Regions from separate parts of the Streptomyces sp. NPDC047853 genome, predicted to be linked through region 4. Evidence: riboswitches for the same ligand, from Rfam matches in the RefSeq annotation. Region 4 holds a riboswitch; each other region holds the start of a gene.

Region 1 (7,763 bases), on a different contig from region 4:
TGCGCGAGGCGGTCGCCGTCGACGACGCGCCGACCCTGGTGCGCTTCCCGAAGGAGTCCGTCGGCCCGGCCGTCCCCGCCGTCGGCCGGGCCGGCTCCATGGACGTGCTGCGCGCCCCGGACCGGCCCGAGGTGCTGCTGGTGTCCGTCGGTGTGATGGCGCCCGTCTGCCTGCGGGCCGCCGACCTCCTCCAGGCCCGCGGCATCGGGTGCACGGTCGTGGACCCGCGCTGGGTCAAGCCCGTGGACCCGGCGCTCGCGCCGCTCGCGGCCCGGCACCGCCTGGTGGCCGTCGTCGAGGACAACAGCCGTGCGGCCGGGGTAGGTTCGGCGGTGGCCCTGGCCCTGGGAGACGCGGACGTCGACGTGCCCGTACGCCGCTTCGGCATCCCCGAGCAGTTCCTCGCGCACGCCAAGCGCGCCGAGGTGCTCGCCGACATCGGGCTGACGCCGGTCGACATCGCCGGCCGGATCAGCGCGAGCCTGGCCGTCGCGGCCGAGCCCGGAGCACGTGCCGAAGGGCCCGTCGGCGACGGGCGGACCGTCCCGCCAGCGCAAGGAGAGAACTGAATGACCAAGGAGTTCGACCTCGCCGCGCTCTTGGCCGAGCGCGGAGCCGAGCGGTACGAACTGCACGCCAGGCACCTCAACCACCAGCTGCCCCGCATGCTGCACACCATCGGCTTCGACAAGGTCTACGAGCGGGCCGAGGGCGCGCACTTCTGGGACGCGGACGGCAACGACTACCTGGACATGCTCGCCGGGTTCGCGGTGATGGGCCTCGGACGCCACCACCCCGTCGTCCGCAAGGCGCTGCACGACGTCCTCGACGCCTCGCTGGCCGACCTCACCCGCTTCGACTGCCCGCCGCTGCCCGGACTGCTGGCCGAGCGGCTGCTCTCCTACAGTCCGCACCTGGACCGGGTCTTCTTCGGCAACAGCGGCACGGAGGCGGTGGAGACCGCGCTGAAGTTCGCCCGGTACGCCACCGGCAGGCCGAGGGTCCTGTACTGCACGCACGCCTTCCACGGGCTGACCACCGGCTCGCTCTCCGTCAACGGCGAGAGCGGCTTCCGCGACGGCTTCGCGCCGCTGCTGCCCGACACCGCCGTCCCGCTCGGCGACCTGGACGCCCTGGCCCGGGAGCTGCGGCGCGGGGACGTGGCCGCGCTCGTCGTGGAGCCGATCCAGGGCAAGGGCGTGCACGAGGCGCCCCCCGGCTACCTGCGCGCCGCGCAGGAACTGCTGCACCGGCACAAGGCACTGCTGATCGCCGACGAGGTGCAGACCGGCCTGGGCCGGACCGGGACGTTCTACGCCTTCCAGCACGAGGACGGCGTCGAGCCCGACCTGGTGTGCGTGGCCAAGGCGCTGTCGGGCGGCTACGTGCCGGTGGGCGCCACCCTGGGCAAGGACTGGATCTTCCAGAAGGTCTACTCCTCGATGGACCGGGTGCAGGTCCACTCGGCGAGTTTCGGGTCCAACGCGCAGGCCATGGCGGCCGGGCTCGCGGTGCTCTCCGTGATGGAGAACGAGGAGATCGTGGCGAACGCCGCCGCCGTGGGGGAGCGCCTGAAGTCCCGGCTGGCGGAGCTGGTGGACCGCTACGAGCTGCTCGCCGACGTGCGCGGCCGGGGGCTGATGATCGGCATCGAGTTCGGCCGTCCCCGGTCACTCAGGCTGCGCAGCCGCTGGACGATGCTGCAGGCGGCCAGGAAGGGGCTGTTCGCACAGATGGTGGTGGTGCCGCTGTTGCAGCGGCACCGGATCCTCACCCAGGTGTCCGGCGACCACCTGGAGGTGATCAAGCTGATTCCGCCGCTGATCATCGACACCTCGGACGCGGACCGGTTCGTCGACGCCTTCACCGAGGTGATGGAGGACGCGCACAGCGGCGGAGGCCTGATGTGGGACTTCGGCAAGACCCTGGTCCGGCAGGCGGTGGCCAACCGCTGAGCCGGGTTTTTGCCTCACAGGCAACAAACTTGTCCGTGAGGCAATCCTCGGGCTGAATGGGAGCATGAACTCCTCCGAGGCGACGGACCCGGCCGAGGGATCGGTCGCCGCCGTCGCACCCCGGCTGCGCGAACTGCGGCGGCGGGCCGTCCTCACCCTGGAGGCGGCGGCCCGTGCCGCCGGGCTGTCGCCCGCCCACCTCTCCCGGCTGGAGACCGGGCAGCGGCAGCCCTCGCTGCCGATGCTGCTCTCCCTCGCCCGTGTCTACGGTACGACCGTCTCGGAACTGCTCGGCGAGACGGCCGCGGACCGGGACGCCGTCGTGCGCGCCGAGGCGATGGAGCCGACGTCCGCCGGCGGCTGGACGTACTGGCAGGCGGGTGGGTCCGGCCGGGGTATGCAGGCCCTGCGGGTCCGCGTGCCGCACGGGTCGCAGGGCGACATCGTGCGGGTGCACCCCGGTGAGGAGTGGCTCCACGTGCTGCGGGGCAGGCTGCGGCTGCGCCTCGGGGAGACCGTGCACCGGCTCGGTCCCGGCGACAGCGCGCACTTCGACTCGCTGACCCCGCACCGGATCGCCGCCCAGGACGCCGACGGCGTCGAGCTGCTCTTCGTCCACACGCTGCTGCAGAGCCCGTCGGCGGCGCTCTGCCTGGGACCGGCCACCACGCCGCCCCACCCCACCCCTGGAGAGATGCCATGAAGATGCAGGACAGGTTTCCGCGGGCCGTGTGGGTGCGGCTCTTCATCTACCTCGTGGTGGGGCACCTCTTCGCGGCCTTCATCTACCTGCTCTTCGAGGTGGGGGCCGGCAGCCGGTGAGCGGACCCCTCAGTCCAGCATCCGCTCGCGCAGCCGCTCCCGGGTCTCCGGAGTGATCCGCAGGCCCTGCTCCAGGTAGGCGTCGACTCCGCCCCAGGTCTGCTCGACGGTCTCCAGGGCCGCCGCGAGGTACTCGGCGCGCGCGTCGAACAGCGGGCTGAGCAGCTCCATGACCTCGGGGGAGTAGGCGGAGGCGGCGGAGCTGCTGCGACGCACCTTGTAGCGGCGGTGCGTGGCGTTCGACTTCAGGTAGTCCTCGACGATGGCGTCCCGCTCGACGCCCAGGGCGAGGAGGGTGATCGCGATCGACAGGCCCGCGCGGTCCTTGCCGGCCGCGCAGTGCATCAGGGCCGGGACGCTGTCCTCGGCGAGCGCGTGCAGCACCCGTGAGTGTTCCGCCGTGCGCTCCTTGATGATCAGGCGGTAGGAGCCGATCATCCGCTCGGCGCCCTTGTCGCCGGCCAGGATCTCGCGGAGCTGGTCCAGGTCGCCGTCGCGGACCATCTTCCAGAACTCGGCACCGTCGGCCGGGTCGCTCAGCGGCAGGTTGACATTGCGCACGCCCGGCAGCTCGATGTCCGGCCCTTCGAGCTTCTGGTCGGCCGCGTTGCGGAAGTCGAAGATCGTGTGCAGGCCCAGCGAGGCCAGGAACGCGGCGTCCCCTCCGGTGGCGTGTGCCAGGTGACCGCTGCGGAACAGCACTCCCTGTCGTACCCGCCGTCCGTCCACGGTCGGCAGGCCGCCCACGTCACGGAAGTTGCGCACACCGGCCAGCTCGGGTTCGGTCGACGGGACCTGCTGCGTCACGGGGGCTCCTCCCACTCCGCCCCGTCGGCGCTGCTCGCCGCCGGGCTTCACTCGAAGATACGGCACGGTCCCGCGACTTCGGTGGCCGGGACGTCCGACAGTGGAGCATCTGCGCCTTCTGTCCGTATTGGCGCTTTGGTTCCAACTGGCGCGGAAATAAAAGGGGCTGGAGGTACGGCGCGTGAGCAGCGTCATATCCGTGACGGTGCGTTGCCTGGCATGTCCACGTAATGCGGCCGATTTTCAAGGACCTTTACCCGAGTCGACGTGGCGCGCTTCGACGGAGGGTGACCGACGATTCCCACAAAGGATCATTTGGAACACCGGTCGGCGCAACCTGTCGCTTGTCGCTGCGCGTCCTGGTCGCTTACGTTCACCACCGATCCGGACGGACGCCTAATCCTGCCGCCGACCGGAGCCCGCACTCATCGACCACCCGTACACGGCAGGAGCGGGGGACCCACAGGTAGAACTGCCTGTTCCGGTTCCCGGAACGGCTTGGGGTTAAGCCGCGTCCCGACGCGGCCGGGCATCTCCAGCTCGCACCCGACAGCTCACCTCGCAGGCGCCGGAGAGGAATTCGCCATGCCCGCCAAGGGTAAGCACCGCCGTACCAGGGCCATGCGCCTGACCCGTGCCATCGCCGTCGCCGGAACCGGTGGCGCCGCGCTCGCGCTTCCGCTGATGGGCGCCGCCGGGGCCCACGCCGCTCCCGCGCAGTCCGCTTCCGAGAAGCCCGTGCAGTCCGTGCAGTCCGTCGCCGCGTCGACGAAGAAGGCCGCCGGCGCGGAGAAGAACGGGGACGCGCGGACGTACACCGTGAAGAGCGGTGACTACCTCTCGAAGATCGCCGACGAGCAGGACGTCGACGGCGGCTGGAAGAAGCTCTACGCGGACAACCGCGAGGCCGTCGGTTCGGACCCGTCGCTGATCCACCCCGGTCTGAAGCTCGCCGTCGACGGCCGGGCCGCCCAGTCCTCGGCCCCGTCCTCCTCCGCCCCGTCGGAGAAGCCGGCCGCCGAGAAGCCCGCCGCGGCCGAGAAGCCGGCCCCCGCGAAGGCCGAGCCGGCCGAGAAGGCCTCGGAGGCCGCGAAGAGCTCCGCCGACTCCTCGGACTCCTCGGCGTCCTCGAACACGAGCACCCAGTCCGCCGGCAGCGGCTTCGTGTCGCCCGTCCCGAGCGGCACCCTGGGCACCCCGTACCACCAGACCGGCAGCATGTGGTCCAGCGGCTACCACACCGGCACCGACTTCGTCGTCCCGACCGGCACCTCCCTCAAGGCCGTCGGCGCGGGCACCGTCGTCTCCGCGGGCTGGGGCGGCGCGTACGGCAACCAGGTCGTCATCCAGCTCGCCGACGGCCACTACGCCCAGTACGCCCACCTCTCCTCCCTCTCCGTCTCCGCGGGCCAGTCCGTGACGGCGGGTCAGCAGGTCGGCCTCTCGGGTGCCACCGGCAACGTGACCGGCCCGCACCTGCACTTCGAGATCCGCACCACCCCGGACTACGGCTCGGACGTGGACCCGGTCGCGTACCTGCGCTCCCACGGCGTCTCCCTCTGACGAGGAACTGACGCGCCCTCCCGCGCCACCGAAGGCCGGACCCCGATCCCCGGGTCCGGCCTTCGCTGTATCCGGACGCGGTGTATCCGCACGTGGCGTATCCGGACCGGGCGTATCCGGACCGCGCGTATTCCTGAATTGGCGAATACTTTAGGCGTGGTCTTTCTCACCGCCCGTCAACCCTTTCTACGGTCGCGTAGGTCACATTCGAAGGTGAATCATGGGCCGACGTGGCAGACGATTCGAAGAGTGACAACGGAACAGTGATCGGGTCGTACGTGGCGGTGGGGGACAGCTTCACCGAGGGCGTCGGAGACCGGGGCCCCGACGGGTCGTTCGTCGGCTGGGCCGACCGGTTCGCGGTACTGCTCGCGGACCGGCGCCCCGAGGGCGACTTCACGTACACGAACCTCGCCGTACGCGGCAGGCTGCTCGACCGGATCGTGGCCGAGCAGGTGCCGCGGGCCGTCGAACTCGCCCCCGACCTGGTCTCGTTCTGTGCGGGCGGCAACGACATCATCCGGCCCGGTACCGACCCCGACGAGGTGGCCGAGCGGTTCGAGCAGGCGGTGGCCGCGCTGACCGCCGCGGCCGGCACGGTGCTGGTGACGACCGGCTTCGACACCCGCGGGGTGCCCGTCCTCAGGCGCCTGCGCGGCAAGATCGCCACGTACAACGGGCACGTCCGGGCCATCGCCGACCGGTACGGCTGCCCCGTGCTCGACCTGTGGTCGCTCCGGACCGTGCAGGACCGCAGGGCGTGGGACGCCGACCGGCTGCACCTGTCGCCGGAGGGCCACACGCGCGTGGCGCTGCGCGCGGGCCAGATCCTCGGCCTGCCCGTCCCGGCCGACCCCGACCAGCCCTGGCCCCCGCTGCCGCCGCGCGGCACCCTGGACGTCCGCCGGGACGACGTCCACTGGGCCCGCGAGTTCCTGGTCCCGTGGATCGGCCGCCGGCTGCGCGGCGAGTCCTCGGGCGACCACGTGATCGCCAAGGGGACGCTCTCGGCGGAGGACATCAGGGGGCGGATCGCGACGGTGGCCTGAGGGCGGAAGATCGCCGTCTCGCGTTCCGCGTCAGCCGTCCGGCGGGCCCGGGCTACGGGGTCCCGGTCGCGCCGGCGGGGGACGGGCCGGGCCGGCGCCGGGGCGTCGTCAAGGCCTCCCGCTCCAGACCCAGTTCCCGGGCGAGGGCCTCGTCCATCCACTCCTGGGCCCGGGCCCGCGACACCGAGCCCCCGTACGAGGTCAGCTGCACGGCCAGTCCGTCCAGCAGCGCGGTCAGACGCAGCGCGGCGGCTTCGGGCGCGGAGCAGCGGAACTCCCCGGCGGCCACGCCCTCGGCGATGACCGCGGCGATCGCCGCCTTCCACTGGCGGTCGAGTTCCAGCGTGACGCTCCGCAGCGCGGGCTCGCGCAGCGCCACCGCCCAGCCCTCGATCCACAGCCGCCAGCCCTTGGCCTGCCCGGTGGGGGCGTACCACCGTACGGCCGCCCGCAGCCGGCGCAGCGCCGACGTGCGGCGGCCCAGCAGCCTGCGCAGATGAGCGAGATCGTCCTCGGCGGCGTGGGTGAACGCGGCGGCGACCAGCTTCTCCTTGGTGGAGAAGTGGTAGAGCACCAACGCGTTGCTGACGCCGAGCGCGGCGGCCACGTCGGCGATGCGCAGCGCCGCCACCCCCCGCGCCGATATCTGCTCGATGGCCGCGCGCAGCAACTCCTCGCGCCGCTCCGCCACACTCAACCGGACTCTCGCCACGCCCGTCACCCTATACAGGCCCCGGACGTGCGGTGGCGGCCGCAGGCCCGGCCGGTCAGCCGGCGGCGGCCCCGGCCACGCCGCCGCGCCCCGCTTCGGGAAGGTCGCAGGAGTCCTTGAAGCCCTGGCTGGTCAGGCCGAGCGCCGCGTTGATCCGGGAGCGCAGGTTCTCGACGGCGACCATCGCGGTCAGCTCCACGAACGCGGGCTCGCCCAACCGGGTCCGCAGCCGCGCGGCGAGGTCGTCGTCGACGGTGGGAGGGGTCGCCGTCATCGCCTCGGCGTACTCCATGACGTCCCGCTCCGCCGGCGTGTAGGCGTCGCTCTCCCGCCACATCGGCACGTCGTGGAGCTTGCGCCGGTCCATGCCCCGATCGGCGTTCTCCCAGTGGCCGAAGTCCATGCACCAGGAGCAGCCGATCGAGGCCGCCGAGGCCATCACCGCGAGCGCCTTGAGGTCGGGGTCCAGCTTGTTCCACTTGGCCACGGACTGCTCGAAGCGCAGGTCGCCGAGGAGCACACGCGGGTTGTGGGCGAGCGCCCTGGCGGGGTCGAGGACCTTGCCGTAGGTGCGCCGGGAGTACCACTCCGCGAAGCGCAGGAGGAGGGTCCGGGGAGGGGTGAGCGATACGCGGGCCATGGGGGCCGCCTTCCTGACCGTCGGTCGTGCCGCTGTGCGGCGGGCGCTCCGGCGGGGCGCCCTCACCGGTACGACGGAGGGAGGGAACGCGGATGTGACATCCGGCGTTCGTGGTGATGTCGGACGAGACGATAATGAGAGCCTGACCTACTCCACCTGGAGGTACCGTGGCCGGTTTCCGTTCCCCGAGCGCCGGGCTCAGCGCACCGCGGCCC
Region 2 (7,763 bases), on a different contig from region 4:
CGCGCGGGGTCTCCATCGCACCGAGGGAGACGACCTCGCGCTTGAGGAACATGCCGAGCGTCCAGTCCGCGAAGACGCGGATCTTCCGGTTGAAGGTCGGCATCGCGAGACCGTGGTAGCCGCGGTGCATGTACCAGGCGAGACGTCCCTTGAGCTTGATCTTCATCTTGCCCATGACGATCATCGCGACGCCCTTGTGGAGGCCGAGGCCCGCCACCGCGCCCTTGTTGGCGTGGCTGTAGTCCTTCTGCGGGAAGCCCCGCATGCCGGAGATCACGTTGTCGCCGAGGACCTTGGCCTGGCGCAGCGCGTGCTGGGCGTTCGGCGGGCACCACGCGTTCTCGTTGCCCGCCTTGCGGCCGACGAGGTCCGGCACCTGGGCGTTGTCGCCCGCGGCCCAGATGTAGTCGGTGCCCTTGACCTGGAGGGTCGGCTCGCAGTCGACGTGACCGCGGGGACCCAGCGGCAGGCCGAAGCGGGACAGGGCCGGGTTCGGCTTGACGCCGGCCGTCCACACGATGGTGCTGGAGTCGACCTCCAGGCCGTTCTTCAGCACGACGTGGCCGTCGACGCAGGAGTCCATGGAGGTGGACAGGTAGACCTCGACGCCGCGGCCCTCGAGGTGCTCCTTGCCGTACTGGCCGAGCTTGGGGCCGACCTCGGGGAGGATCTTGTCGGCGGCGTCCACGAGGATGAAGCGCATGTCCTCGCGGGAGACGTTCTTGTAGTACTTGGCCGCGTCGCGGGCCATGTCCTCGACCTCACCGATGGTCTCCGCGCCGGCGAAACCGCCGCCGATGAAGACGAAGGTGAGCGCCTTGCGGCGGATCTCCTCGTCGGTGGTGGAGTCGGCCTTGTCCAGCTGCTCCAGGACGTGGTTGCGCAGTCCGATGGACTCCTCGATGCCCTTCATGCCGATGCCCTGCTCGGCGAGGCCGGGGATCGGGAAGGTGCGGGAGACCGCGCCCATGGCGATGACCAGGTAGTCGAACGGCAGCTCGTACGCCTCGCCCACCAGCGGGGCGATCGTGGCGACCTTGCGGTCCTGGTCGATGGTGGTGACCCGGCCGGTGAGGACCTCCGCCTTGGGAAGCACGCGCCTGAGGGGGACGACGACGTGCCGCGGGGAGATGTTGCCGGCGGCGGCTTCGGGGAGGAAGGGCTGGTAGGTCATGTACGACCGCGGGTCGACGACGGTGACGGTCGCCTCGCCGTAACGCATCTTCTTCTGGATGCGTCGAGCTGCGTACAGGCCTACGTACCCACCGCCTACTACGAGGATCCTGGGACGCTCCGTGGTGCTCATGCCATCGAGTATCCACCCGTCTCAGGGGGGTCGTTCGTGCGCCCCTTCACAAGCTTCGGTGAAGGCTGTGCTACCATCCGCCGCCCACGTGACGGAGATCATGGCGGGGGAAGGAACCAGCGTGTAGTGCACCCCGTTGTCAATGCCGCGTGAGCTGCCCGTCCGCACCTGAGGGGGCGGTGGACCACCCCCTCCCGGTGACCCGGCGGCACCCCTCGCACACACGGTCCTGAACGCGTTCAAAGGGCTGTTGCACCCCCAAAAGGGTCAACCGACGCGCTTTCGCCGTCCGACCGGGCCCAATTCCTTGTGAAGAACTTCACGAACTTTCCCGACAGGACGTCACCGAGAGGCCCGCGAGGCCCCCCGGCGACCGCTCAATCGTCGTCCGCCCTGCTCAGAGAGCGAGCACGGACCCTACGCCACCGACCATGCGATGCCGTCGAGGATGTCGTGCTCGCTCACGACGACCTCCCGCGCGCCCGTTCGCTCCATGATCGCCAGGAGGACGAGCGCACCCGCTCCGATGACGTCGACGCGGCCCGGATGCAGGGACGGGACCGCCGCGCGCTCGGCGTGGGTGGAGCGCAGCAGCCACGCGGTGATCTCCCCGACCCGGTCCCGGGAGACCCGGGAGTGGTGGATGGCGGCCGAGTCGTACTCGGGCAGCTCCTGCGCGATGGCGGAGAGCGTCGTCACCGAGCCGGCCAGCCCCACCAGCGTGCGCGCCTCGCGCAGCGGCACCGTCTCCTCGGCGAGGTCCAGGGCCGCCTCGATGTCCGCCCGCATCGCCGCGACCTGCGCCTCGGTCGGCGGGTCGGTCACCGCGCCGTCCTGGACCAGGTGCCGCTCGGTCATCCGGACGCAGCCGACGTCCACGGAGCGGGCGGCACGCACGTGGTCGTCGCCGACGACGAACTCGGTCGAGCCGCCGCCGATGTCCACGACCAGGTAGGGCCTGTCGAGGTGGTCGCGGCCGGCCAGCTCCCGGGTGGCGCCGGTGAAGGAGAACTCCGCCTCCTGGTCCCCCGTGATGACCTCCGGCTCCACGCCGAGGATGTCCAGCACGCCGCGCACGAAGTCGGTTCGGTTCTCCGCGTCCCGGGAGGCGGAGGTCGCCACGAAGCGCAGCCGCTCCGCGCCGTGCTCCTTGATCACCTCGGCGTACTCGCGGCACGCGGCGAAGGTCCGCTCCAGCGCCTCGGGCGCCAGCCGCCCGGTGCGGTCGACGCCCTGACCGAGCCGCACGATGGTCATGCGGCGGTCCAGGTCGGTCAGCTCACCGGTCGCCGGGTCGACGTCGGCGACCAGCAGCCGGATGGAGTTCGTACCGCAGTCGATGGCGGCGACACGGGTCACTGGCCGTCCTCCCCACAGGTCCCGTCGACCGTCACGCACGGCCCCTTGCGCCACCACTCGGGCAGCATCGCGATGGCCTCGTCGCCCAGTGGGTTCACGCCCGGCCCGGCCGCGAGGGAGTGGCCGACCAGCACGTGCAGGCACTTGACCCGGTCGGGCATGCCGCCCGCGCTCGGGAACCCGGTCAGCTCCTCGATCTCGTCGCGGCGCCGGATGTAGTCCTCGTGCGCGGCCCGGTAGGCGGCGGCCAGCTCGGGGTCGGTGGCGAGGCGCTCGGTCATCTCCTTCATCACGCCGTTCGCCTCCAGCGTGCCGATCGCGGAGGCCGCCCGGGGGCACGTCAGGTAGTACAGCGTGGGGAAGGGCGTGCCGTCGGGCAGCCGCGGCGCCGTCTCCACGACGTCCGGCTGACCGCAGGGGCAGCGGTGCGCGATGGCGCGCAGGCCGCGCGGAGGACGCCCGAGCTGCTGCTTGAAGGCCGCCACGTCCGCGTCGGTGGGCTCGGTGCGCGGGGTGGTCGGCGGGGGAGTCTGCATGACTGTCTTCTGCTGGTCTTCCTGTTGAGTCACGGCCGGCGCGGTCGGTTCACGGCCGGCGCGGTCGGTTCACGGCCGGCGCGGTCGGTTCACGGCCGGCCGGCGGCGTCGGCCTTGTCGATCCCGTCCCAGACGTTGCGGTACCAGGGGCGGTCGGCGGCACCGGCCTCGGCGCGGGCCTGCTTGGCGGCGTCCGGGTCGACGACGACGAACCCCGTCTCCCCCGGCATCACGTAGTGCAGCCGCAGCCGGACCTGCTGCTCGGCGTAGGCGTCGTCCTGCCAGCGCGCCTTGAGGTCGCGCAGCTCCTCGACCCGGCTCCGGGTCTCGCGCTGCTCCCGCTGGAGATCGGCGACCTCCGCCCGCTGGGCGACGTACTGCCGTATCGGATAGGCGAGCGCCACGACCAGCGAGCAGAGCACCATCGCGAGCAGCGCGGCCCGGCCGGTCAGCCGGGAGCGGCGGGCCTGGCGCTTGGTCTGCGAACGGTAGACCCGGGCCGCGGTCTGCTCCCCGATGATCCGGATCCTGGTCGCGGTGGAGAAACGGTCCCGGTCCTTCACCGCCATGTCCCCGCCTCCCCTGCACCCTCGTGCGTCGCCCTACGTGCGTACGTCCCCGCACACGGTACGGGACCGAGTACGGGGACGTACGTACGACGCCGCCTCTTACCGGGCGGGTCAGCCCTTGAAGCGGGGGAACGCGCTGCGGCCGGCGTACACCGCGGCGTCGTCGAGGATCTCCTCGATGCGCAGCAGCTGGTTGTACTTGGCGACGCGCTCGGAGCGGGCCGGGGCACCGGTCTTGATCTGGCCGCAGTTGGTGGCGACGGCCAGGTCGGCGATGGTGACGTCCTCGGTCTCGCCGGAACGGTGGGACATCATGCACTTGAAGCCGTTGCGCTGGGCCAGCTCGACGGCGTCCAGGGTCTCGGTCAGCGAGCCGATCTGGTTCACCTTGACGAGCAGGGCGTTGGCCGAGTTCTCCTCGATGCCGCGGGCCAGGCGCTCCGGGTTGGTGACGAACAGGTCGTCGCCGACGAGCTGCACCTTGTCGCCGAGCTTGGCGGTGATGGTGTTCCAGCCGTCCCAGTCGTCCTCGAACAGCGGGTCCTCGATGGAGACCAGCGGGTACGCCTCGACCAGCTCGGCGTAGTACTCGGTCATCTCGGCGGCGGTGCGGTTCTTGCCCTCGAAGGCGTAGGAGCCGTCCTTGTAGAACTCGGACGCGGCGACGTCGAGCGCCAGGGCGATCTGCTCGCCGGGGGTGTAGCCGGCCTCCTTGATCGCCTCGAGGATCAGGTCGAGGGCCTCGCGGTTGGAGCCGAGGTTCGGGGCGAAGCCGCCCTCGTCGCCGAGGCCGGTGGCCAGGCCCTTGTTCTTCAGGACCTTCTTCAGCGTGTGGTAGACCTCGGCGCCCCAGCGCAGGGCCTCGGAGAAGGACTCCGCGCCGATCGGGGCGATCATGAACTCCTGGATGTCCACGTTGGAGTCGGCGTGCGAGCCGCCGTTCAGGATGTTCATCATCGGCACCGGCAGCAGGTGCGCGTTGGGGCCGCCCAGGTAGCGGAAGAGCGGCAGGTCGCTGGCCTCGGAGGCGGCGTGGGCGACGGCGAGGGAGACGCCGAGGATGGCGTTGGCGCCCAGCGAGCCCTTGTTGTCGGTGGCGTCCAGGTCGAACATGGCCTGGTCGATCAGGCGCTGCTCGGTGGCGTCGTAGCCGACCAGCTCCGGGCCGATCTGCTCGATGACGGCCAGGACGGCCTTCTCGACGCCCTTGCCCAGGTAACGGGCCGGGTCGCCGTCACGGAGTTCGATGGCCTCGAAGGCGCCGGTGGAGGCGCCGGAGGGAACGGCGGCACGACCCGTGCTGCCGTCGTCGAGGCCGACCTCGACCTCGACCGTGGGGTTGCCTCGGGAGTCCAGGATTTCCCGGGCTACGACGACGTCGATGGACGGCACGAGCATCTCCTTCTTCAATGTGACGCTTCGGTGTGACGCGCGGGTCCACAGGACCGCAGCGGCTCTGCGGGACCGAGCCTAACCGGCTCCGGGCGATCGGCCAGCCGATCGCCCACCCGCTGGACAGAACCGAGAGTAAATTGTTTCCGAACGGAACAAAGACGTTTCCGGAAACACCCGCGGCCCCGGGGACGGCGGCGCGGGCGGGACGGGGGCGTGAAAAACCCGTCCCGGCGCGTACGGGGGAACACGCGCCGGGACGGGAGCAGGCGGGGCCGCCGCTTACTTCAGGTGCAGCTGCTGGCCCGGGTAGATCAGGTCGGCCTCGTCGACGATGTCGTCGTTCAGCTTGAACAGCTTCGCCCAGCCGCCCTTGACGTCGTGCTCCTGGGCGATCGAGCTGAGGGTGTCGCCCTTGACGACCTTGTACTCGCCGTCGCCCTTCTCGACCTTCTTGCCGGTCGGGGTGGTGACGGTCTTCTTCTCGGCCGGCTTCTCGGCGGCCGGGCGCTCCTCGGAGCGGGAGGCCTTCTGCTCGGTGGAGCGGTCGGCGGTGGAGCCGCTGCTCTGGCTCTCGGAGCTGCCGGAGCCCTGCGCGGAACCGCTGTCCTGGCTCTCGGTGGAGCCGCCACCGGTGTACGCGGCGCCCGACAGGCCGGTGCCGCAGACCGGCCAGGCACCCTTGCCCTGGCCCGCGAGCACCTTCTCGGCGATCTCGATCTGCTGCGACTTGCTCGCCTGGTCGGCGGTCGCGGCGTACTGCGTACCGCCGTAGCCGGCCCAGGTGGAGGCGGAGAACTGCAGACCGCCGTAGTAACCGTTGCCGGTGTTGATGGACCAGTTGCCACCGGACTCGCACTGGGCGACGGCGTCCCACTCGGAGGCGGTGGCGGCGGAGGCGTTGCCGGCCGCCATCAGCGGGGCGGCGACGGCGGCACCGGTGACACCGGCGACGGCGATGACTCGGGTGGCCTTGGACGGGCGACGGTGCTTGCCCTTGCCGGAAAACAGCATGGTTGATCCCCTCACCGACGCCTGCGAGGTGAGCTGTCGGGTTCGGGCCGGTTGAGTTGCCCGGCCGGGTTCCTCGCGGAACTCGGCTCCACCCCTAGCCGCTCCGGCTCGACTGCCCGGTGCGGCACTTACCTTGGGTCCCCCGCTCCTGCCTGCGGCGCTTGACGCGACGACTGTTCCCGGACGGCCGCTGGCAGGATTCGGCGTTGCGGCAGCCGGGGCCCGCGATGGCGAGCGACCATGACCGTAGACACGCGCTCGCCGGATTTTCAAAGACGATCACGGCTTCTGAGAGCTATGTCTCACGTGATCCAAATCGGACATAGGCCCCGAACCGTGACGCGAACTCCCCCTACTTTTGGCCCGATTCGCCCCCGACCATGAGCGTCTGACCGGGCAGGATGTGGTCCGGGTCGGCGCCGACGACCTCCTCGTTGCCGACGTACAGCGAGCGCCACCCGCCGTCGAGCTCAAGGGAGTCGGCGATGCCCCAGAGGCTGTCGCCGGAACGGACGGTGTACGAGCCGTCGACGACCTCTCGCGCCTCGTCCTCACCGCGCGAGGCATGCCGCCCCGACGCGTCGGTCCCGCGGCCCTCCTCCACGCCCTCCTCGGCGCGGTCGCCGCGGTGCTTGCCGGCGCCGGACCCCGCGGTGTCGGTGAGGGCCGAAGAGCCCGCACTCTGGCCCGCCTTGTCCGTTTCGTCACCCTTGGTGGTGGCTGCGGACGACCTGTCGGACTCCTGCGGGTCGGCGGTCGCCGAGGGGCTGGTTCCGGGCGCCGTGTCGGCCTTGGCCGTTTCGTCCGGTTCGGTCGACGGGGAGTCAGGCGTGGCCGGGGGCGGGGACGAAGGCGAGACCCCGGAGGCCCGCTCGGACTCTTCGGACGAGCCGGACGAGCCGGTGCCGGACGCCCCGGTCGACCGGGGAGCCTTCGGCGTCCCCGCGTCGTCCGACCCCTGCGACGGACCCTCCTCCGCCGCACCCGTGCCGCCGGCCGGCGAACCCGAGTCGTTGCCCAGGCCCGCGAGCAGGCCGCAGGTCGGCCAGGCGGCGATGCCCTGGTCCGCGCGCAACTTCTCGGCGATTCTTATCTGCTGGGAGCGGCTGGCCTGATCGGCGCTCGACGCGTACTCCAGGCCGCCGTACTGCTCCCAGACGTCCTGGGACAGTTGCAGCCCGCCGTAGTAGCCGTTGCCGCTGCTCTGGCTCCAGGCGCCGCCGGTCTCGCACTCGGCGACCCGGTCCCAGTTCGCCCCGTCGGCCGCGTGCGCGCCGGTGGCGCCGAGAAGCGGGATCGCGATGGCGGAGCCCGTGACTCCGGCGGCGACGACCAGGGCGGGTGCCTGGCGGGGGCGGCGGTGACGACCGTTCCCGGAGAGCATGCGACGACCTTTCACGAGACAGCGAGGATCGCGTGGCCGTGAGACTGGGGGCCACGTTGATCCGTGAACGTATAGGCAGATGATCGCTTGTCACAAGTTCATGCCGCGCAGATCACGTGAAGATCACAAAGTTGAGCGCGTGTCACTTTTGCGGAGGCGACGCAACGCTCCCGTTCGCCGGTGCGACCGGTGTGAACGACACG
Region 3 (7,763 bases), on a different contig from region 4:
GCCACTCCCATCACCGCGACCGGGACGACGTACCGCGCGGCCTTTCGCCGTCCGGCGCGCGTCTCCTCGCCCTCCCCGGCGGCGGTCGTGTTGTCGTCGGAATCGATCGGTGCCATGTGTGCCCTACCTCCGTCGTCGGCGGCGGCTGTCTCGCGACCTCGCACTCGTTCTCTCACCCGTGAGCCGCCATTCTCACCCGAATCGGTGAGGATTGGTGTTTTCCGTGGTGACCATCTGACCAAATACGCCGGGCGGAAGCGTCAGACCGCGGGCTCAACTCCGCGTACTCCTGCGGGATGACACGCAGGGGCGGCGACTCCCCCGGCCCGTAGGGGTGGGGTGCACCCTCCGGTACACGCCCCCCGCGGGAGCGGGTGCGCCGCCGACCCGCTCCGGGCCGGCCCTCACGGGCGGCCCCTACCGGGCGGCGACACCGGCGCCGGCACGCGTGGCGGCGCCGACCCGGCCGGCGAGGCTCAGCCGGCCCGGTGCACCACGGCCTCGCACAGCTCCACCAGCGCGGTCTTCGCGTCGCACTCCTTGAGCGGGGCCAACGCCGCCCGGGCCTCCTCGGCGTACCGGACGGTGTCCCGGCGCGCCTGCTCCAGCGCGGGGTGGGCGCGCAGCAGGCGCAGCGCCTCCGCGTGCCGGGCGTCGTCGCTCAGGTCGGAGTCCAGCAGCTCGCACAGGGCGACGTCCTCGGCCAGCCCCAGCCGGGCCGCCCGCTCGCGCAGCCGCAGCACCGGGAGGGTCGGAATGCCCTCCCGCAGGTCGGTGCCGGGTGTCTTGCCCGACTCGTGGGAGTCGGAGGCGATGTCCAGGACGTCGTCCGCGAGCTGGAAGGCGACCCCGAGCCGCTCGCCGTACTGGGTCAGCACGTCCACGACCGTCTCGTCGGCGCCGGACATCATCGCGCCGAACCGGCAGGAGACGGCCACCAGCGATCCCGTCTTGCCGCCCAGCACGTCCAGGTAGTGGTCGACCGGGTCCCGGCCGTCCTGCGGGCCCGCCGTCTCCAGGATCTGGCCGGTCACCAGCCGCTCGAAGGCCAGGGCCTGCACACGGACCGCCTCGGGGCCGAGGTCGGCGAGGATCTGGGAGGCGCGGGCGAACAGGAAGTCGCCGGTGAGGACCGCGACCGAGTTGTCCCAGCGGGTGTTCGCGCTGGGCACGCCGCGCCGTACGGCGGCCTCGTCCATCACGTCGTCGTGGTACAGCGTGGCGAGGTGGGTCAGCTCCACGACGACCGCCGAGGGCACGATGCCGGGGGCGTAGGGGTCGCCGAACTGGGACGCGAGCATCACCAGCAACGGGCGGAACCGTTTGCCTCCCGCCCGCACCAGGTGCTGGGCGGCCTCCGTGATGAAGGGCACCTCGCTCTTGGTTGCCTCGAGCAACCCTTCCTCGACAGCCACCAATCCGGCCTGGACATCGGCTTCCAGAGCCTGGTCCCGCACGCTCAGCCCGAACGGCCCGACGACGGTCACGAGGGGTCTCCTGTCTGCTGGTGTCTACTGGCGATTACCTGGTTTGTCGATAGGTCGCTGCCACCACTCAAGTCAGCGTATCCGGTCACGTTTCGATCACCGCTAGCGCCCACCGTTACAGGCCGGTCGGTATCGGATCATGCGCGGCAAGTTTTTGATCAGGCGATATGAGCAGATATTGATCGACATCGCTGGAGGGACGCGGCCCGGAACACGAGCGGACCGGGAGCCGCCACGGAAGATCCCATCACCCCTCCCAACGGCCCGCACTCCGAGAACGTCACCCACTCGGCACACCCCCTCCCGTGCCGAACGGATGCCCGCACGGCGCACGGGAACACCGGACGGGACGGGGCGCGGAGGGCGGCCCCCATGAGGGGAGCGCGCGAAGGCCGGTGCCGTCCGAGCGGCAGCCGCCCGGCGAGCCGTCCCGCACCGCACTCCCCACCCACGGCCGGTTGGCGCATAGTTGGGATTAATGCCCGATTTGCCGCTCTTATTGAGTCCCGTGAGTTGGCTCACTCCGTCCCCCCTGTGAGCAACCGCGTCGCCGACTGCGCCCTCCCTTTGCCCCGCAAGCCAGTTGAGGCTTGGCAGACGCAAAGGATCAAGCACCTCAAACGCCCCAGATCAAGGTCAACAGGCGCGTTGGGTGATTCCTGCACTTGTTCCGGACATGTGCTCTCGCATACGTTCCCGGCCTGTCGGGCGGACGCCGAATCCTGCCACCGCCCGAACGCACAGTCATCCACCAACAAACTCGCAGGCAGGAGCGGGGGACCCAGGTAAGTCGCCGCACCGGTCACCACCGGAGCGGCTCGGGGTGAAGCCGCACCCGTCAGGGCGCGGCCGGGCACCTCCCCGCCCGAACCCGACAGCTCACCTCGCAGGCGTAAGGAGAGGGACTCAAGCATGTCTGCCAACGGTCAGAACCGTCACACCCGGACCGCCCGCATCGCCCGCAAGCTCGCCGTCGCCGGCACCGGCGCCGCCGTGCTCGCCCTGCCGCTCATCGGCGCCACCGGCGCGTCCGCGGCCACCCCGGCCGCCGCCCCGGCCGCCGCCACCGCCGCGACCACGTACCCGAACACGCTCGACGGCTGGATCCGCGAGTCGCTGGACGTCATGGCGCAGCACGGCATCCCCGGCTCCTACGAGGGCATCCACCGCAACATCATGCGGGAGTCCTCCGGCAACCCGCTCGCGATCAACAACTGGGACATCAACGCCATCAACGGCACCCCGTCCAAGGGCCTGCTCCAGGTGATCGACCCGACCTTCCAGGCGTACCACGTGCCCGGCACCTCCTGGGACCCGTACGACCCGGTCGCCAACATCACCGCGGCCTGCAACTACGCGGCCGACCGGTACGGCTCGATGGACAACGTCTTCGGCGCGTACTGAGCCGTACCGCGTCGTAGTGAGTCGTAGTGACTCGTACCGGCTCGTACGGACTCGCACAAAGGGGTGCCCCCCGCGGCGGCGGCCGCGCTAGGAGGTACCGAAGATCCGCTCGAGGACGACGGCCACGCCGTCGTCCTCGTTCGTGAGGGTGACCTCGTCCGCCACCGCCCTGAGTTCGGGATGGGCGTCGGCCATGGCGACACCGCGGGCGGCCCACTGGAACATCGGGATGTCGTTGGGCATGTCGCCGAAGGCGATCGTCCGCCGCCGGCTCTGCCCGAGGTGTTCGGCGGCCAGCGCCAGGCCGGTCGCCTTGGTGATGCCGCACGGCTGGAGCTCCACCGTCCCGGGCCCGGACATCGTGACCGTGGCGAGGGAGCCGACCACCGCGCGCGCCGTCGCCGCCAACGCGTCGTCGCCGAGGTCGGGATGGCGCAGGAGCACCTTGCTGATCGGCGCCTCCCACAGTTCGTCGCGCCGCTCGACCCGCACCGCGGGCAGCGTCGGGTGGGGCATGAGGTACCCCGGCTCGATGAGCGTGAGGCCGTCCACGCCGTCCTGGTCGACGGCGGCGTGCACCTGCCCGACCTCGGCCTCGATCTTGCCGAGCGCGGTCTCGGCCAGCTCCCGGTCCAGGGTGACCGACCACAGCATCCGGTGCGCGCCGGCGTCGTACACCTGCGCGCCCTGTCCGCACACCGCGAGCCCCGTGCAGCCGAGACGGTCGAGCAGGGACCGGACCCGGGGGGCCGGCCGGCCGGTCACCACCAGGTGCCGCGCACCCGCCTCGGCCACCCGTGCCAGCGCGGCCAGCGACCGGTCGGAGACGGTGTCGTCGCCGCGGAGCAGCGTGCCGTCGAGGTCGGTGGCGACGAGTGAATACGCGGTGCGGTCCATGATCAGAGAATACGGACACCGGACCTGTCCGACTCACCCGCGACCGCATCCGAACGAGGACGCGCGAGTACGGCACAAGTGCGTACGAGTAGGGCGCAAGTACGCGCGAGGACGCACGTTCGTGTCCGGAACCTGGCACATCTCCCCTAAGGCCGGTTCAAGGCCTGTGCACCGATTGGCAACAAGATGGCCCGCCGCCTACCGGCCGGGCCCCCCGGGGGGTACCTTCCTTCTGTCCAGGGGGACTTGATCGGGGGGTCGGGTTGAACGGCGGACGTGTGCGCGTGCTCAGGCCACAGGAGCTGGGCGAGGGGGAACGGGAGCACTGGCGGGAGCTGCGCGCCAAGTCGACGGCGCCCCGCAATCCCTTCATGGAGCCGGAGTTCACCGACGTCGTGGGCCGGGTACGGCCGCGGGCGCGGGTGGCCGTGGTGTACGAGGGCGGCGAGGCGGCCGGTTTCCTGCCGCACGAGCGCGGTGCGCTGGGCCAGGGCCGGGCGATCGGGCTCGGGGTCTCGGACTGCCAGGGCGCGGTGCTGCGCGAGGGACTCGTCCCGGACACCCGCCGGCTGCTCAGGGCCTGTTCCCTGTCGAGCTTCGCCTTCGACAACCTGGAGGCGGACCAGGCGTTGTTCGTCCCGTTCGCGGCGGAGGAACACACCACGTACGTCGTCGACGTGGCGCAGGGGTACGAGGCGTACGAGGGCACGCTGCGCGTCCGGTCGCCGAAGTTCCTGAAGACCACGCTCGCCAAGGAGCGCAGACTCGGCCGCCAGGTCGGGGAGGTGCGCTTCGTGTTCGACGAGCGCGAGCCGGCCGCCCTGCGCACGCTGATGGAGTGGAAGTCGGCGCAGTACCGCAGGACGGGGCGCCGGGACCGGTTCGCGCGGGAGTGGATCACCCGGCTCGTGGCCCGGCTGGCCGAGACCCGGGCACCGGAGTGCACGGGCACGCTGTCCGTGCTCTACGCCGGCGGCCGGCCGGTCGCCGCCCACTTCGGGCTGCGTTCGGCGACGGTCCTGGCCTGCTGGTTCCCGGCGTACGACCCGTCCTTCGCCAAGTACTCGCCGGGGCTGGTCCTGCATCTGCGCATGGCCGAGGCGGCCGCCGCCGGGGGGATCGGCATGCTGGACCTGGGCCGGGGTGCGGCGGAGTACAAGGACGCGCTCAGGACCGGTGGCATGCCCGTGTACGAGGGCGCCGCCACGCGCCCGGGGGCGGGCGCCGCGCTGCACCGGCTCGGCCGCGAACCGGCCCGCCGCGCGCACGGCTTCGTGCGCGACCGTCCCCGGCTGGCCTCGCTGGCGGTACGGACGCTCAGGGGCGCGGCCCGGCTGCGCCGGTCATGACCAAGGGCAACCACGAGGGGGTGGGCGCATGGCCGGTGTACGGCGTGCGCGGCAGGAGACACAGCGGGAGATCGCGGAGTTCCTGAGCATCGGGCCGGTGCAGGTCGCCGAGCTGGACCTCGGTGCCGAGGGCCCCGTCCTGAGACCGGGGCCGGGCAGCGCGGCGGTGACGTCCGGGACGGTGTTCCTCCTGGTCAGGCGGGCGGGGCGGCCGGTGGGGACACTGCTCGGGGAGGTGCCCGAGGGCGCCGATCCCACGGAGGTGCTGGCGGCGCTCGCCCGGGAGGTGCCCGGCGGGACGACGCCCGGGCCGTCGCCCGCGCCGCCGTCCGCCGGTGTCGTGGTCGCCACCCGGGAACGCGCGGACCAGCTCGCCCGCGCGCTGGACTCCCTGCTCGCGCAGGACCACCCGGACTTCGAGATCGTCGTCGTCGACAACGCCCCCCTGACCGAGGAGACCCGGGATCTGGTCGAGCGCAAGTACGGGGAACGGGTGCGGTACGTCCGCGAACCGGTCCCCGGGCTGGCGAGCGCGCACAACCGGGGGCTCGCGGCCGTACGCGCCGAGGTGGTCGCCTTCACCGACGACGACGTGGTCGCGGACCCGCGCTGGCTCAGCGAGTTGACCGCGCCCTTCACCGCCGACCCGCGCCTGGGCTGCGCCACGGGGCTGATCCTGCCCGCACGGCTGGGCACCCCCGCCCAGGTGCTGCTGGAGAGCCACGGCGGCTTCGCGAAGGGCTTCGCCCCCCGGACCTACGACCCCCGGCACCCACCCGCCGACGAGCCGCTGTTCCCGTTCACCGCGGGACGCTTCGGCTCCGGCGCCAACATGGCCTTCCGTACGGAGGTGCTGCGCACGGTCGGCGGTTTCGACCCGGCGACCGGCGCGGGCACCCGGGCCCGGGGCGGTGACGACCTCTACGGCTTCGTCCGCGTCCTCGCCCAGGGGCACGGGCTGCGCTACACCCCCTCGGCCCTGGTCTGGCACCACCACCGGGAGACCTGGCGGGACCTGGAGACCCAGGCGTACGGCTACGGCGCGGGCCTCACCGCCTACCTCACCGCGATCCTGGTGAACCGGCCCGCGCTGCTGCCCGCCTTCCTCGCCCGGGTGCCGGGCGGGCTCGCGCACGCGCGGGCGCTGACCGCCGTCCGTGCGGCCGGGGCTCGCGCCGCCGACGCGACCGCGGCCGGTGGTCCCGCCGCCGGGGGTCCCGCCGCCGGGGGTCCCGCCGCCGGTCGTGGCGTGGGTCCCGTGACGGGGGCGCCGGGTGGGCACGACTCCCGTACGTACCCCTGGCCGCGGCGTCTGGCGCGGCTCCAGCTGCGGGGCCTGCTGTACGGGCCCGTCGGCTACCTGCATGCCCGTCGCGCCCTGCGCACGGTCGGACGGGAGGCGGGATGAACGAGGGTGCGGGAACGGGCGGGGCGCGCGGGCGCGTATGGGTGGCGGCCGGGCACATACCCGTCTTCCTCTACCACGCGGTGATGGACGACCCGCCGTCCTGGATCGCCGAGTTCACCGTCTCTCCCCAGGAGTTCGCGGCGCACCTGGACGCGATCGTCGACAGCGGCCGGACGCCCGTCACCATCAGCGTGCTCGCCGACCATCTGGCCGGGAGGGCGGTGCTGCCGGCCCGGCCCGTCCTGCTCACCTTCGACGACGGCTTCGCCGACCTGCCCGGTCCCACGGCCGAGGCGCTGGCCGGGCGCGGGCTCCCGGCCACCGCGTACCTCACCACCGGGGCCATCGCACCGGGCGGTCGCAGTCTGCTGCCGCCCGCTCCGATGATGACCCTGGACGCGGTGACGGAGCTGGAACGTTCCGGCATGGAGATCGGCAGCCACACCGTCACCCACGCCCAGCTCGACACCCTGTCCGCCCAGGGGCTCGCCCGTGAACTGCGCGACTCCAAGGCCCTGTTGGAGGACGCGCTCGGACACCCGGTCCGCCATCTCGCCTACCCGCACGGCTACAACAGCGCGCGGGTACGGGCCGCGTCGGCCCGTGCCGGGTACGAGACGGCGACCGCCGTGCGGCACGCCCTCAGCTCGGACCGGGACGAGCGGTACCGCATCGCCCGGCTCATCGTGCGGCGGAGCCACACGGTCGCCGACGTCCAGGCGTGGCTGGCGGGAGGGGGCGCCCGCATCGCCCCCTACCGGGACGGGCCCAGGACGGTCGCCTGGCGCTGGTACCGGCGGGGGCGGACCGTGGTACGGGGGCCGGAGTTCGCGGGGTGACCCGGGCCCCCGGCCTCCGTCAGCCCCGCGGCTGGTTGAGGTGCGGGTCGGCGGCCGCCTCGCGCAGGGCCGCCCACGACCGGTCGCCCGCCACGGCCAGGTCGCAGTGGGGACCCGGGTCGCGGTAGTTCCACTGGAGGGCGGCCTTCACGCCCTCCAGGTCCTTGAGCACCCCGGGCACCTGGGCGTACCAGTCCGCCTGCCGGTCCGGGCGCTCCGGGTCGGACGCGCTGCCGAACTCCGAGAGCATCAGGGGCTTCTCGTCGGTGAGGTGGGCGCGGACCCAGTCGTGGGTGGCGTGCTGGGTCTGCGCGAAGCTCAGCCAGTCCGCCCGGTGGCAGCGGTAGTAGTTGTACTGGTTGTAGCCGATCCAGTCGAC
Region 4 (7,763 bases):
GGGGGTGGGGGCGGGCAGCGCGCGGTGGACGCGGATGCCGTACCTGCCGAGCAGCGCGCAGGTCTCCTCGGTGTCGAGCGTGAGTCCCTGCCCGCGCGCGAGGTTCCCGGCGATCAGCTCGGCGGCGCCCTTCTCGTCGATGTCCTCGTACTCCGGCACCTTGCCGGGGTCGGCGGCGTCGCGCCGCCACTGGGCGTAGGCGACCACCTGGGCGAGGGCGCGCACGCCGCGTTCGGCGGCGGGGTAGGCGGGGATGAGGTGGGGCCCTTCCGGTGCCTCGGCGGGCTCGTGGGCGGCGGGCGGGTACTGCACGGAGCCTCCGGCGCCCGCGGCGGCGGGCGGGAACGTCCGCGGCCCGTCGGGCGCGCCCGTCCGGGGTTCGGCGGGCAGGGGCGTCACCGGCTCCCCGGGGGCGGGCGCGGGTCCGGAGGGCGCCGCTCGGTCCCCGGCGGTCGACGGGGCCGTCTGCCGGTCGAGGGGCGCGGCAGCCTGCGGGGCGGTGGGCGTCGCCGCCCGTGCGTCCGCGGGCGGCGGGGGCTGCGGCGCCGTGCTGGCCGCCGCCGACAGGGCCTCCGCGAGACCGCCGAGCTCCACGTGCACCACGAGGACCGGCTTGGCGGGCACCGCGGCCGCCGCCGACCGCAGGGCCCTCGCCAGCGCGGCGTCCCCTGCGGAGCCCTCGCCCACCGCGGGGATGGCGGTGACCACCACCGCGTCGCAGGTGTCGTCGGCCAGCGCCCGGGACAGGGCGGCGTGGAACGCGTCGGGCGAGGCCGCCGTCGTCAGGTCCAGGGGAGGATGCGGCCGCAGCCCCTCGGAGAGGCACGCGTCGTACGTCAGCAGGCCCAGTGACTCCGAGTTCCCCAGGATCGCCACCCTCGGTCCGGCGGGCAGCGGCTGCCGGGCGAGCAGCAGGCCCGCGTCGACCAGGTCGGTGATCGTGTCGACCCGGATCACACCGGCCTGCCGCAGCAGCGCGGAGACCGTCGCGTGCGGGAGACGCGTCGCCCGTACGGCGTGCCCCTGCGGTGCCGTCCCGCCGTGGCGGGCCCCCTGCACCACGACCAGCGGCTTGACGGCCGCCGTCCGCCGGGCCAGGCGGGTGAACTTGCGGGGGTTGCCGATGGACTCCAGGTACATCAGGGCGACGTCGGTCTCCGGGTCGTCGTACCAGTACTGGAGGACGTCGTTGCCGGAGACGTCGGCGCGGTTGCCGGAGGAGACGAAGGTCGACACGCCCGTGACGCCGGTGACCCCGCCGCCGCGCCGGTGCAGCCGGGACAGCAGGGCGATGCCGATGGCACCGGACTGGGCGAACAGGCCGATCCGGCCGGGCCGCGGCATCTGAGGGGCGAGGGAGGCGTTGAGCCGCACGTCCGAGGAGGTGTTGATGATGCCGAAGGCGTTGGGCCCGATGATCCGCATGCCGTACGTACGCGCCTGCCGGACCAGTGCGCGCTGGCGTTCGCGTCCCTCGGGGCCGCTGTCGGCGTACCCGGCGGTGACCACCACCAGGCCCTGGACGCCGTGCTCACCGCACTCGGTGACGACGTCGGGAACGTGCTCGGCGGGCACGGCGACGACGGCGAGGTCGACGGGCCCGTCGATGTCGCGCACCGAGCGGCGGGCCGGTACCCCGTCGAGCGCGTCCTGGCCCTCGGGGAGCGCCTTGTTCACGGCGTACAGCCGGCCGGTGTAGCCCGCGTCGCGGATGTTGCCGAGCACGCTGTGCCCGACGCCGCCCGGGGTGCGGCCGGCGCCGACGACCGCCACGGAGCCGGGCTGCAGCAGCCGCTGGACGGAGCGCGCCTCCGCGCGGTGCTCGCGCGCGTACTGCACGGCGAGGGAGCGGTCGGTCGGTTCGAGGTCGAACTCCAGGCGGACCACGCCGTCCTCGAAGCTGCGCTGCTGGGTGTACCCGGCGTCCCTGAACACCTTGATCATCTTGGTGTTGGCGGGCAGCACCTCGGCGGCGAAGCGACGGATGCCCCGCTCGCGGGCGACGGCGGCGATGTGTTCCAGCAGCGCGGAGGCCACGCCGCGCCCCTGGTGGGCGTCCTGGACGAGGAAGGCGACCTCCGCCTCGTCCGCCGGCGCGGAGGCGGGTGTTCCGCCGGCGCCGATCCGGTCGTAGCGTACGGTGGCGATGAACTCGCCGCCGATGGTGGCCGCGAGTCCCACCCGGTCCACGAAGTCGTGGTGCGTGAAGCGGTGGACGTCCTTGGCGGACAGGCGAGGGTACGGCGCGAAGAAGCGGTAGTACTTCGACTCGTCGGAGACCTGCTCGTAGAAGCTGACCAGGCGCTCGGCGTCATCAACGGTGATGGGGCGGACGCGCGCGGTGCCGCCGTCGCGCAGCACCACGTCGGCTTCCCAGTGGGCGGGGTACTCGTGCCGGTCCGACGAGGTCTGCATGGGCCCCAGAGTACGGCTCGCGTACGACAACGGCGCGAGGCAGTCTGTGCAGGACGGAAGGTCGGGCCGAGGCCGCGGTCCGACGACCACGCGGGGCTGCGCACAGCCGTCCCGGGACGCTTCACGATGTGGGAAACTGGTCTAGACAAGAGTGGTCTAGACAACATCAGACCCCTGAACACCTGAAGGGCAGCATCACATGGCTGAGCGCCGCGTCAACGTCGGCTGGGCCGAGGGTCTCCACGCCCGCCCCGCCTCCATCTTCGTCCGAGCCGCCACGGCCACAGGCGTCCCGGTCACGATCGCCAAGGCCGACGGCTCCCCCGTCAACGCGGCCTCCATGCTGGCCGTCCTCGGCCTCGGCGCCCAGGGCGGCGAGGAGATCGTGCTCGCCTCCGACGCCGAGGGCGCGGACGCCGCCCTGGAGCGGCTTGCGAAGCTCGTCGCCGAGGGTCTCGAAGAGCTTCCCGAGACCGTCTGACCGACGGCAGCACCGCCGAGAAAGGCCCGCCCGGAATTCCGGGCGGGCCTTTCTCTTGCACCACTCCCGGGGGTGGATTCGCTTTTCACGGGCAGCAGAAACGAGCCCTCCGAATTCCCCTGTCTTTGTATACGGCGCTCATGTTAATAACGCAGACCCGAGATGTTTACGGCACGTTGCGGGTTCCTCACACGGTCCGCCGCCTCGCCTTCGACGGCGAAGCGCAGGCGGTGCGCCGGCGCCGATCGTTCGGCGTGCAGCGTCATGAGCGCCCGTGCGCGCTCGCCGTCGCCCCGGGCCACCGCGTCGACGATCGCGCCGTGCTCCGCCCAGCACTCCACCGGGTCGGCCGCGGCCTCCACGGCGTACAGCCAGGCGATCTTGTGGCGCAGCTGGGTCAGCAACGCCGTCAGGGACGGGCTGCCGGCGGCCTGGGCGAGGGTCTCGTGGAACCAGCCGTCCAGCGAGCGCAGATCGTCGCTGCTCCCCTGCCTGGCACGCTCCTGGCCCAGCCGCACCAGGCCGCGCAGGACCTTGAGATGCGCCTCGGTGCGGCGCCGGGCGGCCCGGGACGCGCCGAGGGGTTCGAGGAGCGTGCGCGTCTCCAGCAGGTCGGCCGCCTCCCGCTCGGTCGGCTCCGCGACGCACGCGCCCGCGTGCCGCCGGGTCACCACGAACCCCTCCGCCTCCAGCGTGCGCAGTGCCTCACGGACGGGGACGCGGGAGACGCCGTAGCGGCGGGCCAGGAGTTCCTCGGTGAGGCGGCTGCCGCGCCCGTGGACACCGGAGACGATGTCGTCCCGGATCGCCGTGCACACCGAGTGCGCCGGAATGCGCATGCCCGACCTCCGCCTTCATCCCCGGGAAACGTCGACGATTGACGCGTGTTCAGCGACTCTAGGCCAATGCGGCGGGAATTCCGACGGCGATGTGGATTTCATGGACACTTTTTGGACAACGGCCACGCCGGGAACACCCTGGAAATGCGAAATCCCCGACTCGGGGAGCCGGGGCTTTCGCGTGCCGTTCGTCGCTCGTCAGACGTTCACGCCGTCGTCAGATGTGCGCGCCGCCGTCAGGCGTTGACGCCGTGGGAGCGGAGGTAGGCGACGGGGTCCAGGTCCGAGCCGTACTCGGGGCTCGTACGGGCCTCGAAGTGCAGGTGCGGTCCGGTGACGTTGCCGGTGGCGCCGGAGAGGCCGATCTGCTGTCCCGCGTCGACCGACTGGCCCACCGAGACACCGATGGACGACAGGTGGCCGTACTGCGTGTACGTGCCGTCGTGCATCTTGAGCACGACCTGGTTGCCGTACGCCCCGCCCCAGCCGGCCTCGACGACGGTGCCGACGCCGACCGCGTGCACGGAGGTGCCGGTGGAGGCGTGGAAGTCGATGCCGGTGTGGCTGCCGGAGGACCACAGGGAGCTGCCGGCCTGGTAGGCGGTGGAGACGTAGGACGCGGTGATCGGCGTGACGAAGGTGTTGAGGCGCTTGCGCTCCGCCTCCCGCGCGGCGCGCTCCTTGGCCTCGCGCGCCTCCTGGGCGGCCTCGGCGGCCCGCTCGCGCGCGGCCTCCTGCGCCGCCTCACGGGCGGCGGCGTCCAGGGCGGCCTGCTTCTGCGCGGCGGCCTGGGCGTCGATCTCGTCGGCCAGGGAGTCGCCGATGCTGATGACCGGGGTGAGCCCGCTCTGCTCCACCTGGGGCTCGGCGGCGAGCGCCGGAGCCGCGAGGGTGCCGACGACGCCGGTGGTGGCGAGGGCCGCGACACCCGCCGCGCGGGCGGTGGTGCGGTGCATCCGGCCGGGACGGCGGTGCTTGCCGGCGGCGCGCGTGAACGCCATGTAGTGGCTGGTCCTTTCCTTCCCTCTCGCCTACCGGGTTAGCTGACGGGTTCGGAGGTGGAAGGTCTCCTACGGACCCCCTCGCGGCACGCGCGGGCGTCCGATTCACCCCAGGGACTACGGTGGGTCCCCGGCTCCCCTGGCTCGCGCCGTACGGGGACTCGGCGATGACTGTCCGGTGCCGCGGGTGCGGCGCACTGCCTGACGAACAGCCCGGAAGACGCTAAACGCGGTTGTCTTCAATCCTCAAACGCAACCGGCTTTTTGTAGCGCATGCCACAGCGCAGACAGGCAGCCTCTCCCCCAATTCGGACAAACGGCGGCCCTGGTGACACTCCGGTCACCAGGGCCCCACGCGCGTACCGCTACTCGGCCGCCACCACGGTGACTTCACCGATGCCGAGCGCCTCGACCGGCTCCTTGATCTGTGCCGCGTCGCCGACGAGGACCGTCACCAGACGGTCCACCGGGAAGGCGTTCACGACCGCCGCCGTGGCCTCCACGGTGCCCGTGGCGGCGAGTTGGCGGTAGAGCGTCGCCTGGTAGTCGTCGGGCAGGTGCTGCTCGACCTGGTCGGCCAGGGTGCTCGCGACGGCGGCCGCCGTCTCGTACTTCAGCGGCGCCACGCCCACCAGGTTCTGCACGGCGACGTCACGCTCGGCGTCGGTGAGCCCGCCTTCGGCGAGCTTGCGCAGCACCGTCCACAGGTCCTCCAGGGCCGGGCCGGTGTTGGGGGTGTCGACGGAGCCGCTGATGGCCAGCATGGCGGCGCCGGTCCCGTCGGGCGCGGAGCGCAGGACCTGCCCGAACGCCCGGACCCCGTAGGTGTAGCCCTTCTCCTCGCGCAGGACGCGGTCCAGACGCGAGGTGAGGGTGCCGCCGAGGCAGTAGGTGCCGAGCACCTGGGCGGGCCACACACGGTCGTGCCGGTCGGAGCCGGTGCGGCCGATGAGCAGCTGCGTCTGGACGGCGCCGGGGCGGTCCACGATGACGACCCGGCCCCGGTCGTCGGCGGTCACCGGCGGCACGGGACGGGGCTCCGCGGCGGAGCCGGTCCACGCGCCCAGCGTCTCGCCGAGCAGCGCGTCGAGGTCCACGCCGGTGAGGTCACCGACGACCACGGCGGTGGCCGTGGCGGGCCGGACGTGCTTCTCGTAGAAGGCGCGTACGGCGGCGGAGTCGATGCTCGCGACGGTCTCCTCGGTGCCCTGGCGGGGGCGCGACATGCGCGTCCCGGCCGGGAACAGCTCCTTGGAGAGCTCCTTGGCGGCCCGGCGGGCGGGGTTGGCCAGCTCGTGCGGGATCTCGTCGAGGCGGTTGCGGACCAGCCGTTCGACCTCGCCGTCCGCGAACGCGGGTGCCCTCAGGGCGTCGGCGACCAGGCCGAGGGCCTTGGCGAGGCGCGAGACGGGCACCTCCAGGCTGAGCCGGACGCCGGGGTGGTCGGCGTGCGCGTCGAGGGTGGCCCCGCAGCGCTCCAGCTCGGCGGCGAAGTCCTCGGCGGAGTGCTTGTCGGTGCCCTCCGAGAAGGCCCGCGCCATGATGGTGGCGACGCCGTCGAGACCGGTGGGCTCGGCGTCCAGGGGCGCGTCCAGCAGCACCTCGACGGCGACGACCTGCTGGCCGGGGCGGTGGCAGCGCAGCACGGTCAGGCCGTTGTCGAGGCTGCCGCGCTCCGGTGCCGGGAACGCCCACGGCCTGGGCTCGCCGGCCTGCGGCCGCTGGTGGAATTCCATGGTGGCGAGCTCGGTCACTTGGCCGCCTCCTCGTTCTCGTCGGTGGCGTCGTTCACGTCGGCGGGGGCGGTGGGCTCGTAGACGAGCACCGCGCGGTTGTCGGGGCGCAGGCGGGCCTTGGCGACCTCCTGGACCTCCTCCGCCGTGACCTCGAGCACCCGCTGCACGGCGGTGAGGGCGAGCTGCGGGTCGCCGAACAGCACCGCGTAGCGGCACAGTTCGTCGGCGCGGCCCGCGACCGTGCCCAGGCGGTCCAGCCACTCGCGCTCCAGCTGGGCCTGGGCGCGCTCCATCTCCTCGGCGGTCGGGCCCTCCTGGGCGAACCGGGCGAGCTCCTCGTCGATGGCGGTCTCGATGACCGGCACCTCCACGTCACCGGACGTCTTCACGTCCAGCCACCCCAGGGAGGGCGCTCCCGCGAGCCGCAGCAGACCGAAGCCGGCGGCGACGGCCGTGCGGTCGCGGCGCACCAGCCGGTTGTACAGCCGGGACGACTCGCCGCCGCCCAGGACGGTGAGGGCCAGGTCGGCCGCGTCGCACGCGCGCGTGCCGTCCTCCGGCAGGCGGTAGGCCGCCATCAGGGCACGGGCCGGGACCTCCTCCTCGACGACCTCGCGCAGCTCCCCGCCCATGACGTCGGGCAGCGAACCGTCCCGGGGCGGCTGCTTGCCGTCGTGCGAGGCGATGGAGCCGAAGTACTTCTCGACCCAGGCGAGGGTCTGCTCGGGGTCGATGTCGCCGACGACCGACAGCACCGCGTTGTTCGGCGCGTAGTAGGTGCGGAAGAACGCGCGCGCGTCCTCCAGGGTCGCCGCGTCCAGGTCGGCCATCGAGCCGATCGGCGTGTGGTGGTAGGGGTGGCCCTCCGGGTAGGCGAGAGCGGTCAGCTTCTCGAACGCGGTGCCGTAGGGGACGTTGTCGTAGCGCTGGCGGCGCTCGTTCTTGACCACGTCCCGCTGGTTCTCCATCGACTCCTCGTCGAGGGCGGCGAGCAGCGAGCCCATGCGGTCGGCCTCCAGCCAGAGGGCGAGCTCCAGCTGGTGGGCGGGCATGGTCTCGAAGTAGTTGGTGCGCTCGAAGCTGGTGGTGCCGTTGAGCGAGCCACCGGCGCCCTGCACCAGCTCGAAGTGACCGTTGCCCTTGACCTGGGCGGAGCCCTGGAACATCAGGTGCTCGAAGAGGTGAGCCAGGCCGGTGCGCCCCTTGACCTCGTGGCGCGAGCCGACGTCGTACCAGAGGCACACCGCCGCGACCGGGGTCAGGTGGTCCTCGGAGAGCACCACGCGCAGGC

What was found. Region 4 has a riboswitch for cyclic di-AMP ahead of ACGF5T_RS31045 (M23 family metallopeptidase). Riboswitches for the same ligand answer to the same signal wherever they lie in the genome.
Positions count from the first base shown of each region.
Region 1: linked by a shared signal. The riboswitch ahead of ACGF5T_RS35840 (LysM peptidoglycan-binding domain-containing M23 family metallopeptidase) and the one ahead of ACGF5T_RS31045 (M23 family metallopeptidase) in region 4 are both predicted to bind cyclic di-AMP.
Region 2: linked by a shared signal. The riboswitch ahead of ACGF5T_RS09135 (transglycosylase family protein) and the one ahead of ACGF5T_RS31045 (M23 family metallopeptidase) in region 4 are both predicted to bind cyclic di-AMP.
Region 3: linked by a shared signal. The riboswitch ahead of ACGF5T_RS00385 (transglycosylase SLT domain-containing protein) and the one ahead of ACGF5T_RS31045 (M23 family metallopeptidase) in region 4 are both predicted to bind cyclic di-AMP.

Region 1 is NZ_JBIDCI010000041.1:1,261-9,023, reverse strand. It holds gene dxs (1-deoxy-D-xylulose-5-phosphate synthase) at 1-569, shown strand, start outside; gene ACGF5T_RS35860 (aspartate aminotransferase family protein) at 570-1,955, shown strand; gene ACGF5T_RS35855 (XRE family transcriptional regulator) at 2,020-2,658, shown strand; gene ACGF5T_RS35850 (DUF6126 family protein) at 2,655-2,777, shown strand; gene ACGF5T_RS35845 (tyrosine-protein phosphatase) at 2,787-3,584, opposite strand; cyclic di-AMP (ydaO/yuaA leader) riboswitch at 4,008-4,165, shown strand; gene ACGF5T_RS35840 (LysM peptidoglycan-binding domain-containing M23 family metallopeptidase) at 4,170-5,147, shown strand; gene ACGF5T_RS35835 (SGNH/GDSL hydrolase family protein) at 5,411-6,196, shown strand; gene ACGF5T_RS35830 (TetR family transcriptional regulator C-terminal domain-containing protein) at 6,249-6,908, opposite strand; gene ACGF5T_RS35825 (carboxymuconolactone decarboxylase family protein) at 6,964-7,548, opposite strand; gene ACGF5T_RS35820 (MBL fold metallo-hydrolase) at 7,716-7,763, shown strand, end outside.
Region 2 is NZ_JBIDCI010000003.1:494,940-502,702, reverse strand. It holds gene ACGF5T_RS09160 (NAD(P)/FAD-dependent oxidoreductase) at 1-1,306, opposite strand, end outside; gene ACGF5T_RS09155 (Ppx/GppA phosphatase family protein) at 1,724-2,665, opposite strand; gene ACGF5T_RS09150 (DUF501 domain-containing protein) at 2,662-3,201, opposite strand; gene ACGF5T_RS09145 (septum formation initiator family protein) at 3,291-3,770, opposite strand; gene eno (phosphopyruvate hydratase) at 3,882-5,162, opposite strand; gene ACGF5T_RS09135 (transglycosylase family protein) at 5,445-6,176, opposite strand; cyclic di-AMP (ydaO/yuaA leader) riboswitch at 6,180-6,346, opposite strand; gene ACGF5T_RS09130 (transglycosylase family protein) at 6,529-7,560, opposite strand; gene ACGF5T_RS09125 (cytochrome P450) at 7,703-7,763, opposite strand, start outside.
Region 3 is NZ_JBIDCI010000001.1:75,043-82,805, reverse strand. It holds gene ACGF5T_RS00395 (DUF2092 domain-containing protein) at 1-116, opposite strand, end outside; gene ACGF5T_RS00390 (polyprenyl synthetase family protein) at 477-1,487, opposite strand; cyclic di-AMP (ydaO/yuaA leader) riboswitch at 2,230-2,394, shown strand; gene ACGF5T_RS00385 (transglycosylase SLT domain-containing protein) at 2,400-2,891, shown strand; gene ACGF5T_RS00380 (HAD family hydrolase) at 2,979-3,788, opposite strand; gene ACGF5T_RS00375 (GNAT family N-acetyltransferase) at 4,073-5,137, shown strand; gene ACGF5T_RS00370 (glycosyltransferase) at 5,166-6,545, shown strand; gene ACGF5T_RS00365 (polysaccharide deacetylase family protein) at 6,542-7,384, shown strand; gene ACGF5T_RS00360 (glycosyl hydrolase) at 7,404-7,763, opposite strand, start outside.
Region 4 is NZ_JBIDCI010000023.1:15,490-23,252, reverse strand. It holds gene ACGF5T_RS31060 (GNAT family N-acetyltransferase) at 1-2,415, opposite strand, end outside; gene ACGF5T_RS31055 (HPr family phosphocarrier protein) at 2,615-2,896, shown strand; gene ACGF5T_RS31050 (GntR family transcriptional regulator) at 3,040-3,735, opposite strand; gene ACGF5T_RS31045 (M23 family metallopeptidase) at 3,972-4,736, opposite strand; cyclic di-AMP (ydaO/yuaA leader) riboswitch at 4,749-4,913, opposite strand; gene ACGF5T_RS31040 (pitrilysin family protein) at 5,102-6,490, opposite strand; gene ACGF5T_RS31035 (pitrilysin family protein) at 6,487-7,763, opposite strand, start outside.